Regions from separate parts of the Alistipes sp. AF48-12 genome, predicted to be linked through region 2. Evidence: riboswitches for the same ligand, from Rfam matches in the RefSeq annotation. Region 2 holds a riboswitch; the other holds the start of a gene.
What was found. Region 2 has a riboswitch for cobalamin ahead of DW082_RS05760 (ABC transporter substrate-binding protein). Riboswitches for the same ligand answer to the same signal wherever they lie in the genome.

Region 1 (7,800 bases), on a different contig from region 2:
TTTTACCGCACAGCGTGACCAGCGCATGTGAAATCGTGTCGCTGTTGCGCGAGACGAAGCCGATGGCGAAATCGGCCAGGAAGTCGAGGTCGCGGGGCGTGAGCGCCCCGACCATCCCGAAGTCGATGAAGCCGATGACGTTGCCTTCCATCACGAAGATATTGCCCGGATGCGGGTCGGCGTGGAAGAATCCGTGCTTCAGGATCATCGTGAGCAGGGCGTCGGCGCCGTTGCGGGCGATTTGCGACAGGTCGAGTCCCGCCGCCTGCAACGCCCCGAGGTCGTCGGGCGGAATGCCGTGGATCTTCTCCATCACGAGCAGCTTTTTCGTGCAGTGCTGCGTATGGACGACGGGAATGTGCACCGACGGGTTGTCCTTGAACATGATCCGGAAGCGGTTGATATTCGACGCTTCGATCGTGTAGTCCAATTCTTTGAGGATCGTGGCCGAAAATTCGTCGATCAGGCCGGTGATGTTCATCGCGGCCAGTTCCGGGTACTGCTTCGCGAAGCGTTTGGACAGGTATTTCAGCAGGTAAATGTCCAGTTTGATCTTGTTCTCGACGAAGGGACGTTGGATTTTGACGACCACCTCGTCGCCGGACAACAGGCGTCCCTGATAGACCTGCCCGATCGAGGCGGCGGCCAGCGGCAGCCGGTCGAATTCGCTGAAAACCTGTTCGAGCGGAGCGTTCAGCTCTTTTTCGATCAGCGCGATGGCGTATTCGCTGTCGAACGGGACGGCGCGGGACTGCAGTTTTTTGAGTTCGATCCGGAATTTCTCCGAAACCATATCCGGGCGATCGGCCAGGATCTGCCCGAATTTGACGAACGTGGGGCCGAGATCTTCGATGGTCATCCGGATCCGTTCCGGAGTCGTGTGGACGATTTTGTGGACTTTGCGGCGCCGTTTTCCGAAACGGGTGTGCGCGAACAACTCCCCGAACGAATGCTTGATCAGGATTCCCATGATCTGGAAAGCCCGGTTCATCTGCAGGAACGATATGTAGATGCTGACGATTTTCATAACGTTTTATTGTTGAGCGTCCTGTTTAGTTCTTCGAGCGTGCGGTTCAGTCGATCCATCTTCTCGATCAGCTCGCGGTTGTCCGCCGCGGGCGGTTCCGCGTCGCGGGTCTGCGCGAACAACTGCCGCAGCAGCAGTTCGTCCTTCAGCGATTCGGCCATCCGCAGCAGGCTCTCCGCGATGTGCTCGCTGCGCTGCGGGTCGGCGTCCATCTTTTCCGAAATGATTTTCGAAACTTTGTCGACGAAAAGATCCCTTTCCGACAGTCCGATCGTGAGGATCAGTCGCATGATGTTGCTGTACAGTGCTTTCATCGTATCGTAATCACAGTGCAATATTACGTATAATTTGCCGGAAAATGCAAGATGTTTGCCAATTCCGCCGTAAATTTGTCATAACGAAGACCGCCGGCCGCACTTCGCGGCGCGAATCTCCTCCGCCGGGCGCAACGGGAACCGCCCCGGCATGACAATTGCTGGATAAGATGCAGATTGCGTATATTTTATACGGTCCGTATACGGAGATCGGATCGCGCGGCGTTTTTTTAACAGAGGCATACCGAAATAATAATGCGTGTTATGAAAAAGATTGTTTTGATCGTTTTGTTGACGTTGCTGGGCGGCGGATTGTCCGCGCAGACGAATTCCCGCAAAGCGGCCCGACAGGTCGAGAAAGCGCGCCGGGCCGCGATGGACAGCGTGTTGCACCTCGGTGCGGTGCAGGTTTTGGAAAGCGGCGCTTTCGTAGTCGAAGTCGACCGGCTTATTTTCAAACGGGGGCGTACGGCCAGCGTCAGTTCGAATACGAATTTCGTTTCCCGCGACGGCGACGAGGCGTTCGTGCAGATAGCCTTCAATACGGTGCTGGCCGGGCCGAACGGCGTGGGCGGCATTACGGTGCGCGGAAACGTGTCGGATGTCACCGTCCGGACGGACAAAAAAGGATATCTCTACTACGGGATGAACGTTCAGGGGATCGGGATCTCCGCGCGGGTCGATATCATGCTGATTCCGGGCGCCGACCGCGCCAGCGTGACCGTCGATCCGAATTACAGCAGCAACCGGATTACGATGGAAGGAAGGGTGCTTCCCTCTGTCGATTCGAGGGTCTTTAAGGGACGTTTTCACTAATAAAGGCGTTTCCGGAAAATCCGCCGCCCCGCGCCAGTCAGAAATCCTGATTGGCGCGGGGCGGCGTGCATGGTGCGGAATGTTACCGTTCCGGCGGGTAGTCCGACAGGATGCCGCTCGTATGGCGGAATTGCTGGAAAACGAGCGGGTCGCCGGCGAATCGGGCCGAAAGTTCTTCCCGGACGGCGTCGTCGTGGACGCCCGGAATCAGCGTCGTGCGGAACCGGTAGTCGATCCCGCTGTTGCGCAGCAGGTCGATCGACCGTTGCACGTTGTCCATCTGGCGGTCGGTGACGGCCGGATAGATTTTCGCGTAGTGTTCGCGGTCGGGGATCGTTTTGATATCCATGGCCACGCAGTCGACCAGTCCCATGTCGATCAGGGCGGACAATAGTTCCGTATTCGTCCCGTTGGTATCGAGCTTGATCCGGTATCCGTGCCTTTTGACTCTCTCCAGAAAGCCGGTCAGTCCGGGGTGCAGGGTCGGCTCGCCGCCGGTTACGACGACTCCTTCGATCCACTCCCTGCGCCGCCGCAGGTAGTCGAGAATGACCGTTTCGGACAGATCGGGTAGGTGATCGGTCAGCGAGGGGAGTACCAGCGACGGGTTGTGGCAGTAGTCGCACCGGAAATTGCATCCTTTGGTGAATACGACGGCCGAAAGTACTCCCTCCCAATCGATTAGACTCTGTTTGACAAAACCTCCGATTCGCATGTCAGATCGCTGTTTCGTGGACGATCCGGTGGTCGAACAGCTTGCGGTCGGCGAACTCCTCCCGTTTCCCGTCGTTCCACTGGCTTACCGGGCGCATGTATCCGACGATACGGCTGTATACTTCCGCCTTGCCGCCGCATTTGGGACAGACGAAATGTTCGCCGGACAGGTAGCCGTGCGAAGGACAGATGCTGAACGACGGCGACAGCGTGATGTAGGGCAGCCGGAACCGGCCGGTCACGCGGCGCACCATGTCTCGGGCGGCTGCGGGCGATACGGCGCTTTCGCCGGTGAAGACGTGGAACACCGTTCCCCCGGTGTACAACGCTTGTAGCGGATCCTGCATTTCGAGCGCTTCGTACAGGTCGTCGGTAAAGTTTACCGGCAGGTGGGTCGAATTGGTGTAGTAAGGCTTGGCGCCTTTCAGCAGTCGGTCGGCTTGGTTCGCCGTGATGATATCCGGATAACGCTTGGTATCGAGCATCGCGAACCGGTAGGCGGTGCTTTCGGCCGGAGTGGCTTCGAGGTTGTAGATATTGCCGGTTTCCTCCTGGAATACGGCCAGCACGTCCCGCATGAAGCGCATCGTTTTTTGGGCGAATGCCGCGCCCTCTTCGGTGGCGATTCCGACGCCGAGGAAGTTCAGACAGCATTCGTTCATCCCGTTGATGCCGATCGTCGAGAAGTGGTTTTTCCAATAGCAGCCGAAACGGTCGTGGATGTGGCGCAGGTAGAATTTCGAATAGGGATAGAGTCCCTTTTCGGTGTAGCGCTCGATGACCTTGCGTTTGGTTTCGAGGCTTTCGCGGGCCAGCTCCATCAGGTGGCGCAGCCGTTCGAAAAACGACTTCTCGGACCCCGATTCGTAGCCGAGTCGCGGCAGGTTGATCGTCACGACGCCGACCGACCCGGTCAGCGGGTTCGACGCGAACAGTCCGCCGCCGCGCTTGATTAGTTCCCGTTTGTCGAGCCGCAGCCGGCAGCACATGCTGCGCACGTCGTCGGGTTTCATGTCCGAGTTGACGAAGTTCGAGAAGTAGGGGATGCCGTACTTGGCGGTCATCTGCCAGATGCCGTCGTAATCGGGATTTTCCCAATCGAAATCGGGCGTGATGTTGTAGGTCGGGATCGGGAACGAGAACAGGCTGCCCGCCGCGTCCCCTTCGTACATCACCTCGGCGAAGGCCTTGTTGAGCAGCGTCATTTCGGGCTGAAAATCGCCGTAGGTCTCCTCTTTTATTTCGCCGCCGCAAACCACCGGCTCGTTTTTCAGGAAGTCGGGGACGGTCAGATCCATCGTGATGTTCGTGAACGGAGTCTGGAAACCGACCCGCGTCGGAACGTTCAGGTTGAACAGGAATTCCTGCAAGCACTGTTTGACCTGCGCGTAGTCGAGCCCGTCGTAGCGGACGTAGGGCGCGAGGAAGGTGTCGAAATTCGAGAAGGCCTGCGCGCCGGCCGCTTCGCCCTGCATCGTGTAGAAGAAGTTGACGATCTGTCCGAGCGCTGTCCGCAGGTGCCGGGCCGGCGCGCTCTGCGCTTTGCCTTCGACTCCTTTGAACCCGGTCGTCAATAGGTCTTTCAGATCCCAGCCGACGCAGTAGACGCTCAGGAAGCCCAAGTCGTGGATGTGCATAGCTCCGCTTTTGTGCGCGTCGGCGACCTCTTCGGAATAGAGCCGGCCGAGCCAGTACTGCGAAGTAATCATCGTCGAAATGTGCTGGTTGAGGCCTTGCAGCGAGTAGGCCGAATTGGCGCTTTCCTTGACCCGCCAGTCGTCCTGCGACAGGTAGTCGTCCATCACGTCGAGGTTCGAAAACAGCTCTTTCGATTCGCGGAGCTGTTCGTGCTGCCGACGGTAGAGCATGTAGTTTTTCAGCAGCGCGAAATCGCCGCGACGGTACAGCGCCTGCTCGACGGCGTCCTGCACCTGTTCGACGTGCGGCGTCTGTTCGGCGCTGTTTTTTTCGAGCGAGGCCACCACTTCGCCGCACAGCCGGCGTGCTTCTTTGCGGTTCGGCGCACCGGAGGCCCGCATGGCCTTGAAGATCGCCTGTTCGATTTTCTCCGGACTGAATTGGGCGATCTCGCCCGTCCGTTTTACGATTTGCCGTAAATGAGTCTGTCCATTCATCTTGTTTGAATTTTAAACAGTTAAACAATAAGATAAAATGGTAACTCCGGGAGGATAAAAGATATCGGGCCGCGTACGGAGGGCCCCGACATTCGATCGCTCTTCACCCGAAAGCTACAATGCAATTCATCCGGCAGGTCTTCTGACTTGTTCCGGGTCGCGCGCCTTCCCATCGGGTAAACCGACAGTGGCATTCGGGTTTGCGCGGCCTTTGGCAGGAACTTACAGCTACGGGGATAGTTCCCGACTTTCACGGGATTCCCTTTTGATCTCCCGCCGGGCGAGAAGCCCGGCATCGAGAACCGAATGTTTTCACAAACATAGCGAATCGTTTCGACGGAAAACATTTTCGGCGGAATACTTATTAACAACTTATAAACCTATTCGATTAAACGGTTGGCTGTCATCGCCGAAAGCGACGGGGAAAGACGGTATGCAAAAAGGCCGCTCGCCCGAAACGGCGAACGGCCCTGAAAGAGATCCCGGAAACGGGCGGAAACTATTTTTTCACCAGTTTGCAGGGATAGTGCGCTTTGTATTTCCCTTTGGTCATCGCGGCCAGTTTGCTTTTCAGCAGAGTTCGGCGCAGCGGCGACACGTGGTCGATGAACAGTTTGCCGTCCAGGTGGTCGTACTCGTGCTGGATGACCCGCGCCGCGAAACCTTCGAACTCCTCGTCGTGCTCGACGAAATTTTCGTCCGCGTAGCGGATCCTGATCCGCGACGGCCTTTCGACCCGTTCGTTGATTCCCGGCAGGCTCAAACATCCTTCGTCGAACGGAACGGCGTCGCCGGAGCGTTCGTAGATGTGCGCGTTGATAAAGGCTTTTTTAAAACCGGCCAGGCTCGGATCCTTGTCGGCGTTCACCGAAGCGTCGACCACGAAGATCCGGATGTTGCGGCCCACCTGCGGGGCGGCCAGTCCGACTCCGTCGGCTTCGTACATGGTTTCCCACAGGTTTTCGAGAAATTTGTCCAGTTCCGGATAATCTTTGGCGATGTCTTCGGATTCTTTGCGCAAAACCGCCGAACCGTAAATATAAATCGGAAGTAACATATCGTTCGTTTGCTGTTTTTAATCCTGTTATACCAGATGCCGGATCAGTTCCGTCCGGTCTCCGGGAAGCAGGTCGATCATCGGGATTTCGATCAGCGTGTAGCATCCCGGTTTCTGCAACATAGAAGCCCGCGCCGAGGAGACCAGTATCTGGGCCGTAAGCGCCGGATTGTTGATCTTCATATTGAATTCGAACAGTTGGTTCTGCGTTTTGCCCGAAACGCCCTTGCGCGTCAGGTTGACGCCATGTCCCATGTCCAGCAGCGCGTCCACGCTCTGCACCTGCATCACGTGCGTCTCGTCGTGTACGAAATAGGCGTCTTTTTTGATCGCGTCGGCCACCTTGTCGAAATCGTAGCCCTCTTTCAGCTCGATGTAAACCATCCTCCGGTGAATGCCCGTCCCGGTCGGAATCGTCATCGACAACGCGGCTTTAACCCCGTCGATCGCCTTGACGGCTACGGTGTGACCCATGCTCATGCCGGGGCCGAAGTTCGTGTAGGTAATCCCTTTCGGGGCGCAGGCTTCGAGCAGGGCGCGCACCACCGAGTCGCTGCCCGGGTCCCAGCCGGCCGACATGATCGAAACGGCGCCGTGCTGCGCGGCCGCCTTGCCGAGCGTCGCGTGCTGTTCGGCGACCTGCGTATGGATGTCGAAACTGTCCACCGTGTTGATCCCTTTTTCGAGCAGTTTCAGCGCGAAGCTCTGTACGCTGCGGCTCGGCGTGCAGAGAATCGCCACGTCCACCTTGCCGAGCGATCCGATTTCGGTGGCTACGGTGTAGCTTTTCAACTCTTCGGGCACGTTCGCGGCGTCGCGGCGGATGATGCCCGCTATTTCGAAGTCTTCGGCCGCCTGCAACGCTTCGAGTACGTATTTTCCGATGTTGCCATATCCGACGATGGCTGCTCTGATCTTTTTCATCTTCTTCTTAACGTTTTATGGATTCGATAAATTGTTGTCTCGCGAATCGAGGTATCCTTGCAGGATGATCGCCGCGCTGACGCGGTCGACCAGCCCCTTGTCCTCGCGGCGGCGTTTTTTCGGAACGCCTCCGTCGATCATCGCCCGCAGCGCCAGCTTCGAGGTGAACCGCTCGTCGAACAGTTCGATCCGCATCGCGGGCATCTCTTTACGTAGTTTCTCGACGAACGGACGGATGTAGGTATAGGACTCCGACGGCTGCCCGTCCATCTGCAGCGGCATACCGATTACGATCGCGTCCACCGCGTTGGCCGCGGCGTAGCTCTTGACGTAGTCCATCAGCGTATGGGTCGGAACGGTATCGAGGGCGTTGGCGATGATCTGCAACGGGTCGGTCACGGCAAGGCCCGTCCGTTTGCGTCCGTAATCGATAGCCAATATTCTCCCCATATGCGACGATAATCCGTTGAATGATCCGATTGCTGCGTCCGGCCGCCTTGCCCGCAGCGTTTCCATGGGACTCTCCCGGGGACGTTTGGTGATTCCCCGGTAGATATCCGGCTGGTTTATAGCTTGATCCGCAGACGGACTAGCGGGCGACAGACGGCATGAAACGCGCGTTATTCTGTGCAAAGTTAAGAAAAAAACTTATCTTTGTTTTGCATTCTGGAGATTATGTGTTTTCCGGACGATCCCGCTGCGATCGCAATACGGAAACCGCGAGGCGGACGAAAGACGAGTGAAAATGCAATTAGGGTATCGGTTTAAAAAAGAAGATGAGCGTATGATGACGTTACAGGAAGTTATAGTGGA
Region 2 (7,800 bases):
AAGCAGACCGACCTGAAATACATCAACGCCTACTCTTCGGTCAGCCACTGCGGACTGGTGCTGTTCGCGATCCTGATGCTGAACCAGACCGCGATGACCGGCGCCGTGTTGCAAATGCTGTCGCATGGACTGATGACGGCCTTGTTCTTTGCGTTGATCGGGATGATATACGGACGCACCCATACGCGGGATGTCCGCGAGATGGGCGGTCTGATGAAGGTGATGCCGTTTTTGAGCGTCTGCTTCGTAATCGCCGGACTGGCGTCGCTGGGGCTTCCGGGACTCAGCGGATTCGTAGCCGAGATGACCGTGTTCGTCGGCTCGTTCGAGCATACCGATACGTTCCACCGCGTCTTTACGATCGTCGCCTGCTCGTCGATCGTGATTACGGCGGTTTATATCCTGCGGATGGTGGGCAAGGTGTTTTACGGTTCGGTACTGAATAAGGATCACCTGGCGCTGACCGACGCCGTGTGGTTCGAACGCCTGTCGGTCGTCGTGCTGATCGTGGCGATCGCCGGACTCGGTATGGCGCCGTTGTGGGTGTCGAATATGATCAACGACAGTTTGCTGCCCGTTGTACAACAGTTAATGAAATAGAGGACGCTATATGGATTACAGTAATTTTCTGATGATGAAAGAGGAGCTGTCGCTGATCGCCGTGATGGTGATCCTGCTGCTCTACGATTTGATGGCTTCGAAGAACGGTTTGCGGTATTTCCAGCCCGTAGCGTGCATTCTGTTCGGCGTACATACGTTGCTGAACATCGTGCCGGGAGTCGCTGGCGAAGCATTCGGCGGCATGTACCAGTACACGCCGATGATGGGCGTCGTCAAAAGCATCCTGAACGTCGGGACGCTGATCGTGCTGATGCAGGCCGAGGGCTGGCTCAAAAGCGATACGACCGTCCACAAGCGCGGCGAATTCTATTTCCTGACGCTGACCACGCTGCTGGGCATGTACTTCATGATCTCGGCCGGCAACTTCCTGTTCTTCTTTATCGGACTGGAAACCGCGTCGATCCCGATGGCTACGTTGGTCGCTTTCGATAAGTTCAAACGCGAATCGGCCGAAGCCGGAGCCAAATACATCCTGAACGCCGTCTTTGCATCGGGGCTGTCGCTGTACGGTATGTCGCTGATCTACGGTACGACCGGAACGCTCTATTTCGACGACATCCCGGCCGCCGTGAACGGTTCGCCGTTGCAGATCATGGCTTTCCTGTTCTTCGTCGTGGGGCTGTTCTTCAAAATTTCGCTCGTGCCGTTCCACCAGTGGACGCCCGACGTTTACCAGGGCGCTCCGACGACCGTTACCTCTTACCTGTCGGTCATTTCGAAAGGGGCTGCCGTGTTTGTGCTGATGACGATCCTGATGAAGGTGTTCTCTCCGATCGCAGCCCAGTGGCAGGGCGTGCTCTACGGCGTAATCATCGCGACGATCACGATCGCCAACTTGTTCGCGATTCGACAGCGCAATATCAAACGTTTCCTGGCTTATTCGTCGATTTCGCAGGCCGGTTACATCGTGCTGGGAGTGATCAGCGCATCGGCTCTCGGTATGACTTCGCTGGTTTATTACATATTGGTTTACATGGTGTCCAACTTGGCCGCTTTCGGCGTGATTTCGGCGATTGAGAACCGCTCCGGCAAGGTGACGATCGACGATTACAACGGATTGTACGCAACGAATCCGAAACTGGTGCTGGTGATGACGCTGGCGATGTTCTCGCTGGCCGGGATTCCGCCGTTCGCCGGATTTTTCAGCAAGTTCTTCATCTTCGCAGCCGCCGCCCAGCAAGGGTATTACATCCTTGTGTTGATCGCGCTGATCAATACGATTATTTCGCTGTACTATTATCTGCTCGTGGTCAAGGCCATGTTCATCAACAAGAACGAGGCGCCGATCGCCGCGTTCCGCAGCGACGGGTACATGCGTGCCAGTCTGGTGGCTTGTAGCATGGGTATCCTGCTGTTGGGAGTCCTGAGCGTGGTGTACGATCGGATCTCGTTGCTGAGCTACGGAATGTAGCGTGGGATCGAATCCTATAAAAGCCGGTGAAACTCGCCGGCTTTTTCGTTTGTGTACAAAATGTGCAAAAAAAATTACCGGAAACCGTCGGGAACGTTTGATTGTTCGTAAAAACGCTTTACCTTTGCTTCCAGTTGAATCAAGGTGGCCCGACCGCAGCGACGCGGAATGGCCGTAATAGGGAATCCGGTGCGAAACGTCGTTTCAATCCCGGAGCTGTACCCGCAGCTGTAAGCCTCGGAAAATGTCCGGCGATTCTGAAAGTCACTGTCGTAAGGATGGGAAGACTGCCGGATGTGAGGCGAGCCAGAAGACCTGCCTCGATTCGTTTGAAACATTTGTGCTTCGGGTAAAAAGCGGAATGGGTTGATTCTTTGCGGGGGTCGGACGGGAGTTGTCCGGGTTCGCGTTTTTTCTTCCTCTTTTATTTTATTTCGGAGCAGCCGGACGAATATTACGGAAAAACGGTTTTACAGGATCGACGCCCTGCGAACGACGTTTTTTACGAATATGATAAGTAGTTTTCCCCCTGAGTGACGGATGAGGATCTGAATAAGGTGCTCATCTGTCCTTGTTTCGGTTTGTAGGGGATCGGTAATTTGCGTAACTTTGTAAGTTCAACCGGAAAATATGGGTATTCCGATGAGATTGATTCGATCGTTTTTTCTTTTTTTGTCCGTCATACTGCTGGGAGCGGGGTGCGGATCGGGCCGGAAATCCGGCGAAGGCGCCGGCGAAGCGTTCCGGATAGAATATGCCCGGCATTATCGGGTCGAGCATTTCCGGGATTATACGCTCGTCGACGTGCTCAGTCCGTGGGACAGCCTCCGGTTGCTGCGTCGTTATGTGCTCGTCGACCGCGAGAGGCCGCTGCCGGTTGGACTTCCGGAAGGAAATATCGTGCGGACGCCGTTGCAGCGGGTCGTGGTTTATTCGGCCGTGCACTGCGGTATGCTGGACGAACTGGGGGTGGGCGACCGGATCGTAGGGGTTTGCGAGCCCCGTTATATCGACCTGGATTTTATTCGCGACGGGGTGGCCCGGGGTGCTATTGCCGACCTGGGCGAGGCTTCGTCGCCGGATGTCGAAAAGGTGATCGACCTGGCGCCCGACATCATCATCGCTTCGCCGTTCAAGAACGTCGGTTACGGACGGATCGAAAAAACGGCGATTCCGATCATGGAATGCGTCGATTATATGGAGGTTACGCCGCTCGGAAGGGCCGAATGGATGCGTTTCATGGCGTTGTTTTTCGACAGAGGACAGCGGGCCGATTCGCTATTCCGGCAGACGGCGGCGGCATACGATTCGCTGTGCAGGATGACGGATACGGTGGGCGTGCGTCCGACCGTACTGTCCGAGAAAAAATACGGATCGGCATGGTATGTTCCCGGGGGCCGCAGTTACATTGCCAACTTGTACCGCGATGCCGGGGCCGATTACATCTGGGCCGACGACCCGACTACCGGTTCGGTGCCGTTGGCGTTCGAGACGGTGTTCGAAAAGGGACAGGGAGCCGATTTCTGGCTTATTAAATACAATGCGCCGCAGGAACTGACCTATGCGGAACTGCAGACGGAGTACGAACCTTACCGGCATTTCGACGCTTTTAAAAACCGGAATATTTTCGTCTGCAATACCGGGGAAACGCCTTATTACGAAGAAATGCCGATGCATCCCGACCGGGTGTTGGGCGACCTGATCGAGATTTTTCATCCGGGGACGATACCCGGATACCGGTTGCGGTATTTTAACAGGATGCGGCAGTGAGCATTTCGGTGCGGTATATCGTTGCGGCGGCTTGCTGTGTCGCGGTGCTGTTTGCGGCCAGCCTGTTCCTGGGGTCGGTGCCGATTCCGTTGCGGGCGGTGCTCGGCATCCTGACGGGCGGGGAGGCCGGACAGGCTTCGTGGTCGTTTATCGTGCTCGAATCGAGGTTGCCGCAGGCCGTGACCGCGCTGTTGGCCGGTGCGGCGCTGGCTACTTCCGGACTGATGTTGCAAACCGTGTTCAACAATCCGTTGGCCGGCCCGTCGATTCTCGGGATCGATACGGGGGCGAGTCTCGGCGTGGCGTTGGTGATGCTGATGCTGGGAGGGACGGTCGGCGGTACGGGCGGTTTCATGCTCAGCGGTTATATGGCCGTCGTATCGGGCGCATTCGTCGGAGCGACGGCGGTGTTGTGCATCATCATCTTTTTTTCGACCCTGGTGCGCAGCAACGTGATGTTGCTGATTATCGGGATTATGGTCGGCTACCTGGCCTCGTCGATGATCTCGCTGCTGAATTTTTTCGCGACGTCGGACGGCGTGTATTCCTACATGCTGTGGGGGATGGGCGATTTTTCGGGCGTTTCGTTGCGGCAGATGCCGCTGTTCGCGCTGCTGATCGGGGCGGGACTGTTCGTCGCGCTACTGCTGATGAAGCCGCTGAACGCATTGCTGCTCGGCGAACGCTATGCCGAGAATCTCGGGGTGCGCGTACAGCGCGTGCGGATCTTGCTGTTGATCTGTACGGGGGTGTTGACGGCCGTTTCGACGGCGTTTTGCGGGCCGATTGCCTTTATCGGGTTGTCCGTACCGCATTTGGCGCGGTTGATGACCGGTTCGGCCGATCACCGGCTGTTGCTGCCGGCGGTGATGCTGACCGGTTCCTGCGTCGCGCTGCTGTGCAACCTGATCAGCCTGCTGCCCGGCGCATCGGGCGTGATTCCGCTGAACGCGATCACTCCGCTGGTCGGCGCTCCGGTGGTTATTTATGTGATCGTGAACCAGAAACGGATACAATATTTCAACTGATGGAGCGTCGTTGCGTGATAACCGGAGAGCGCCTCTCGATCGGCTACCGCCTCGGCGGGCGCGGCGTCCGGCGTGTGCACGAGGGTCTGTTGTTTTCGCTGCGTGCCGGCGAGTTGACCTGCCTGCTCGGCCCGAACGGCGCCGGTAAATCGACGTTGCTGAAGACGCTCGGCGGCGGGCGGACGCTGTTGGACGGCGAGCTCCGCTTGTGCGGCGAGCCGTTCGGGAAGTATTCCGAGACCCGTCGTTCGCGGTTGGTCGGCGTGGTGTTGACCGATAAGGTGTATGCCGGGGGACTGAGGGTGCATCAGTTGGTCGCTCTCGGTCGGTATCCCTATACGGGTTTTTTCGGAAATCTCGGCGCGGAGGACCGGCGGGTCGTCGATTGGGCGATGGAAGCGGTCGGAATAGCAGGCAAAGCCGGAAGCTACGTAGCCGAACTGTCGGACGGGGAACGTCAGAAAGCGATGATCGCCAAGGCGCTGGCGCAGCAGTGCCCGGTCATCCTACTCGACGAGCCGACCGCTTTTCTGGATATTATCAGCCGGATCGAGGTGATGAACCTGCTGCACCGCCTGGCGCGCGAGGAGCATAAGGCCGTGCTGCTGTCGACGCACGACGTCGATCAGGCGCTGCTGTTGGCCGACAGCCTGTGGCTGATGTCGCAGCAGAACGGATTGTTGTGTGGAACGACCGAAGACCTGGTGCTGAACGGTTCGCTGAACCGTTTTTTCAGCCGGGGCGACGTGGAATTCGATCCGGACAACGGCCGTTTTCGGCATTGCGGCGGGGTGGGGCGGACCGTGTCCGTCGAGGCTGCCGACGATCGGTTGCTACTGTGGGCCCGGAATGCGCTGATGCGAAACGGCTATGCGGCGCAGTCCGGCGCGGACGGTAATGACGGAATGCGACTCAGGGTACATGCGGCGGACAATATCGAATTTTTCCGTCCGGACGGTGTTGCGGTACGCTGTGCATCGTTCGCCGAATGGATAGAATTATTAAACGAAACCGATTGTGGGTAGTATTACTTTGATAACGGGAGGCGCCCGTTCGGGGAAGAGTTCGTATGCGCAGCGGTTGGCGCTGGAGCGTTCGGATCGTCCGGTCTACCTGGCGACTTCGCGCGTATGGGACCAGGAGCACCGACTCCGGATCGAACGCCATCGTGCCGACCGGGGGCCGCAGTGGGAGACGGTCGAGGAACCGAAAAACTTGAGCCGCCGTGATTTTCGCGGCCGGACGGTGGTGGTGGACTGCGTGACGCTGTGGTGCACGAATTTTTTTTACGATTTCGATTCGGATGTCGACCGGGCGCTGGACGCGGTCAAAAGCGAGTTCGACCGGTTGGCCGCGCAGGACGCCGACTTTATTTTCGTGACCAACGAGATCGGGCTCGGCGGCGTATCGACCGATCCGTTGCAGCGCCGTTTTACCGACTTGCAGGGGTGGGTCAACCAATACATTGCACAACGTGCCGGAAGCGTCGTACTGATGGTGTCCGGCATACCGATAAAAGTTAAATAGATGATGAAAAACTTTGCGATAAAGACGCCCGATGCGGAGATTCGTACGGCGTTGCAACAGAAGATTGACGGGCTGACCAAGCCGCTCGGATCGCTCGGCCGTCTCGAAGAACTGGCTTTGCAGATCGGGTGGATACAGCAGACGCTTACCCCGTCGCTCGACAGGCCGTACAACATCGTTTTTGCCGGCGATCACGGGGTTGCCGAAGAGAAAGTCAGCCTGTCGCCGAAAGAAGTGACTCGGCAGATGGTCGATAACTTCTTGAAAGGCGGGGCGGGGATCAGTTTCCTGTGTCGGCAGCACGGTTTCCGGCTGAGAGTGGTCGATGCCGGCGTCGACGCCGAGCTGCCTGCCGCCGACGGACTGATCGACCTGAAGATTCGCCGCGGGACGCGTAATTTCGTCGATACGGCGGCCATGACGCGCGAGGAGATGGAACTGGCCGTCGAACGCGGCGCTTCGGTCGCTGCGATGTGCCGCGACGACGGTTGCAACGTCATCAGTTTCGGCGAAATGGGGATCGGCAATACGTCGGCTTCGTCGATGTGGATGACCTGCCTGACCGGTACTCCGCTCGAACAGTGCGTCGGGGCCGGCAGCGGACTCGGTTCGGCCGGGGTGCGCCGTAAATGCCATGTATTGCGGCAGGCGCTCGACGGATATGCGGGCGATCGTTCGGTGGAGGACGTGATGCGCTGGTTCGGCGGCTACGAGATGGTGATGGCAGTCGGGGCGATGTTGCAGGCCGCCGAGCTGGGAATGGTGATCCTCGTCGACGGATTCATTATGACCAACTGTATGCTCGCCGCATCGAAGCTTTATCCCGAAGTGTTGAACTATGCGGTGTTCGCGCACCGGGGAGACGAGTCGGGACACGCCCTGTTGCTGGATGCGATGGGAGCGAAACCGCTGCTCGACCTCGGCCTGCGTCTGGGCGAGGGAACCGGCGCCGTGTGCGCTTATCCGATCGTCGAATCGGCCGTGCGGATGCTCGCCGAAATGGCTTCGTTCGGCGACGCCGGCGTTACCAAATATTTTTAGAAGAGGGGAGTGCGCGCTGCGATGTCTGCGGGTGATTGCAGCGGAACGTTCCGGACGAAATTCCGCCCTCGATTTTAATACGGATTTTGAAATGAAACAGCTTGCCGCCGCATTGATCTTTTTCACACGCCTGCCCCTGTGGCGGGTCGTGCGGGTTCCGGACGCCTGTTACCGGCGGGTGGTGGCTTATTGGTCCGCGACCGGGTGGCTGACCGCTGCCGTGACGGCGGGGGTGTTGTATGGTGCGGCGTTCCTACTGCCGGTGCCGGCGGCCGTGCTGGCGGCGGTTATCGCGCGGGTGCTGCTGACCGGGGCGTTGCACGAAGACGGGCTTTCCGATTTTCTGGACGGTTTCGGCGGAGGTAGAACCCGGGAGCAGACGCTGGCCATTATGAAAGACTC

Region 1: it holds a riboswitch for cobalamin, as region 2 does, so the genes downstream of both, DW082_RS10730 (ribonucleoside triphosphate reductase) here and DW082_RS05760 (ABC transporter substrate-binding protein) in region 2, are expected to answer to the same signal.

What each region holds. Positions count from the first base shown of each region.
Region 1 covers NZ_QUDJ01000016.1:37,815-45,614, reverse strand. The annotation lists gene DW082_RS10750 (AarF/ABC1/UbiB kinase family protein) at 1-1,027, opposite strand, end outside; gene DW082_RS10745 (hypothetical protein) at 1,024-1,341, opposite strand; gene DW082_RS10740 (DUF4251 domain-containing protein) at 1,606-2,157, shown strand; gene DW082_RS10735 (anaerobic ribonucleoside-triphosphate reductase activating protein) at 2,240-2,872, opposite strand; gene DW082_RS10730 (ribonucleoside triphosphate reductase) at 2,874-5,006, opposite strand; cobalamin riboswitch at 5,121-5,328, opposite strand; gene def (peptide deformylase) at 5,506-6,063, opposite strand; gene DW082_RS10720 (diaminopimelate dehydrogenase) at 6,091-6,987, opposite strand; gene ruvX (Holliday junction resolvase RuvX) at 7,003-7,437, opposite strand; gene DW082_RS10710 (hypothetical protein) at 7,772-7,800, shown strand, end outside.
Region 2 covers NZ_QUDJ01000007.1:36,008-43,807, reverse strand. The annotation lists gene DW082_RS05770 (NuoM family protein) at 1-600, shown strand, start outside; gene DW082_RS05765 (NADH-quinone oxidoreductase subunit N) at 611-2,032, shown strand; cobalamin riboswitch at 2,158-2,370, shown strand; gene DW082_RS05760 (ABC transporter substrate-binding protein) at 2,684-3,802, shown strand; gene DW082_RS05755 (iron ABC transporter permease) at 3,799-4,830, shown strand; gene DW082_RS05750 (ABC transporter ATP-binding protein) at 4,830-5,855, shown strand; gene DW082_RS05745 (bifunctional adenosylcobinamide kinase/adenosylcobinamide-phosphate guanylyltransferase) at 5,848-6,357, shown strand; gene cobT (nicotinate-nucleotide--dimethylbenzimidazole phosphoribosyltransferase) at 6,361-7,398, shown strand; gene DW082_RS05735 (adenosylcobinamide-GDP ribazoletransferase) at 7,490-7,800, shown strand, end outside.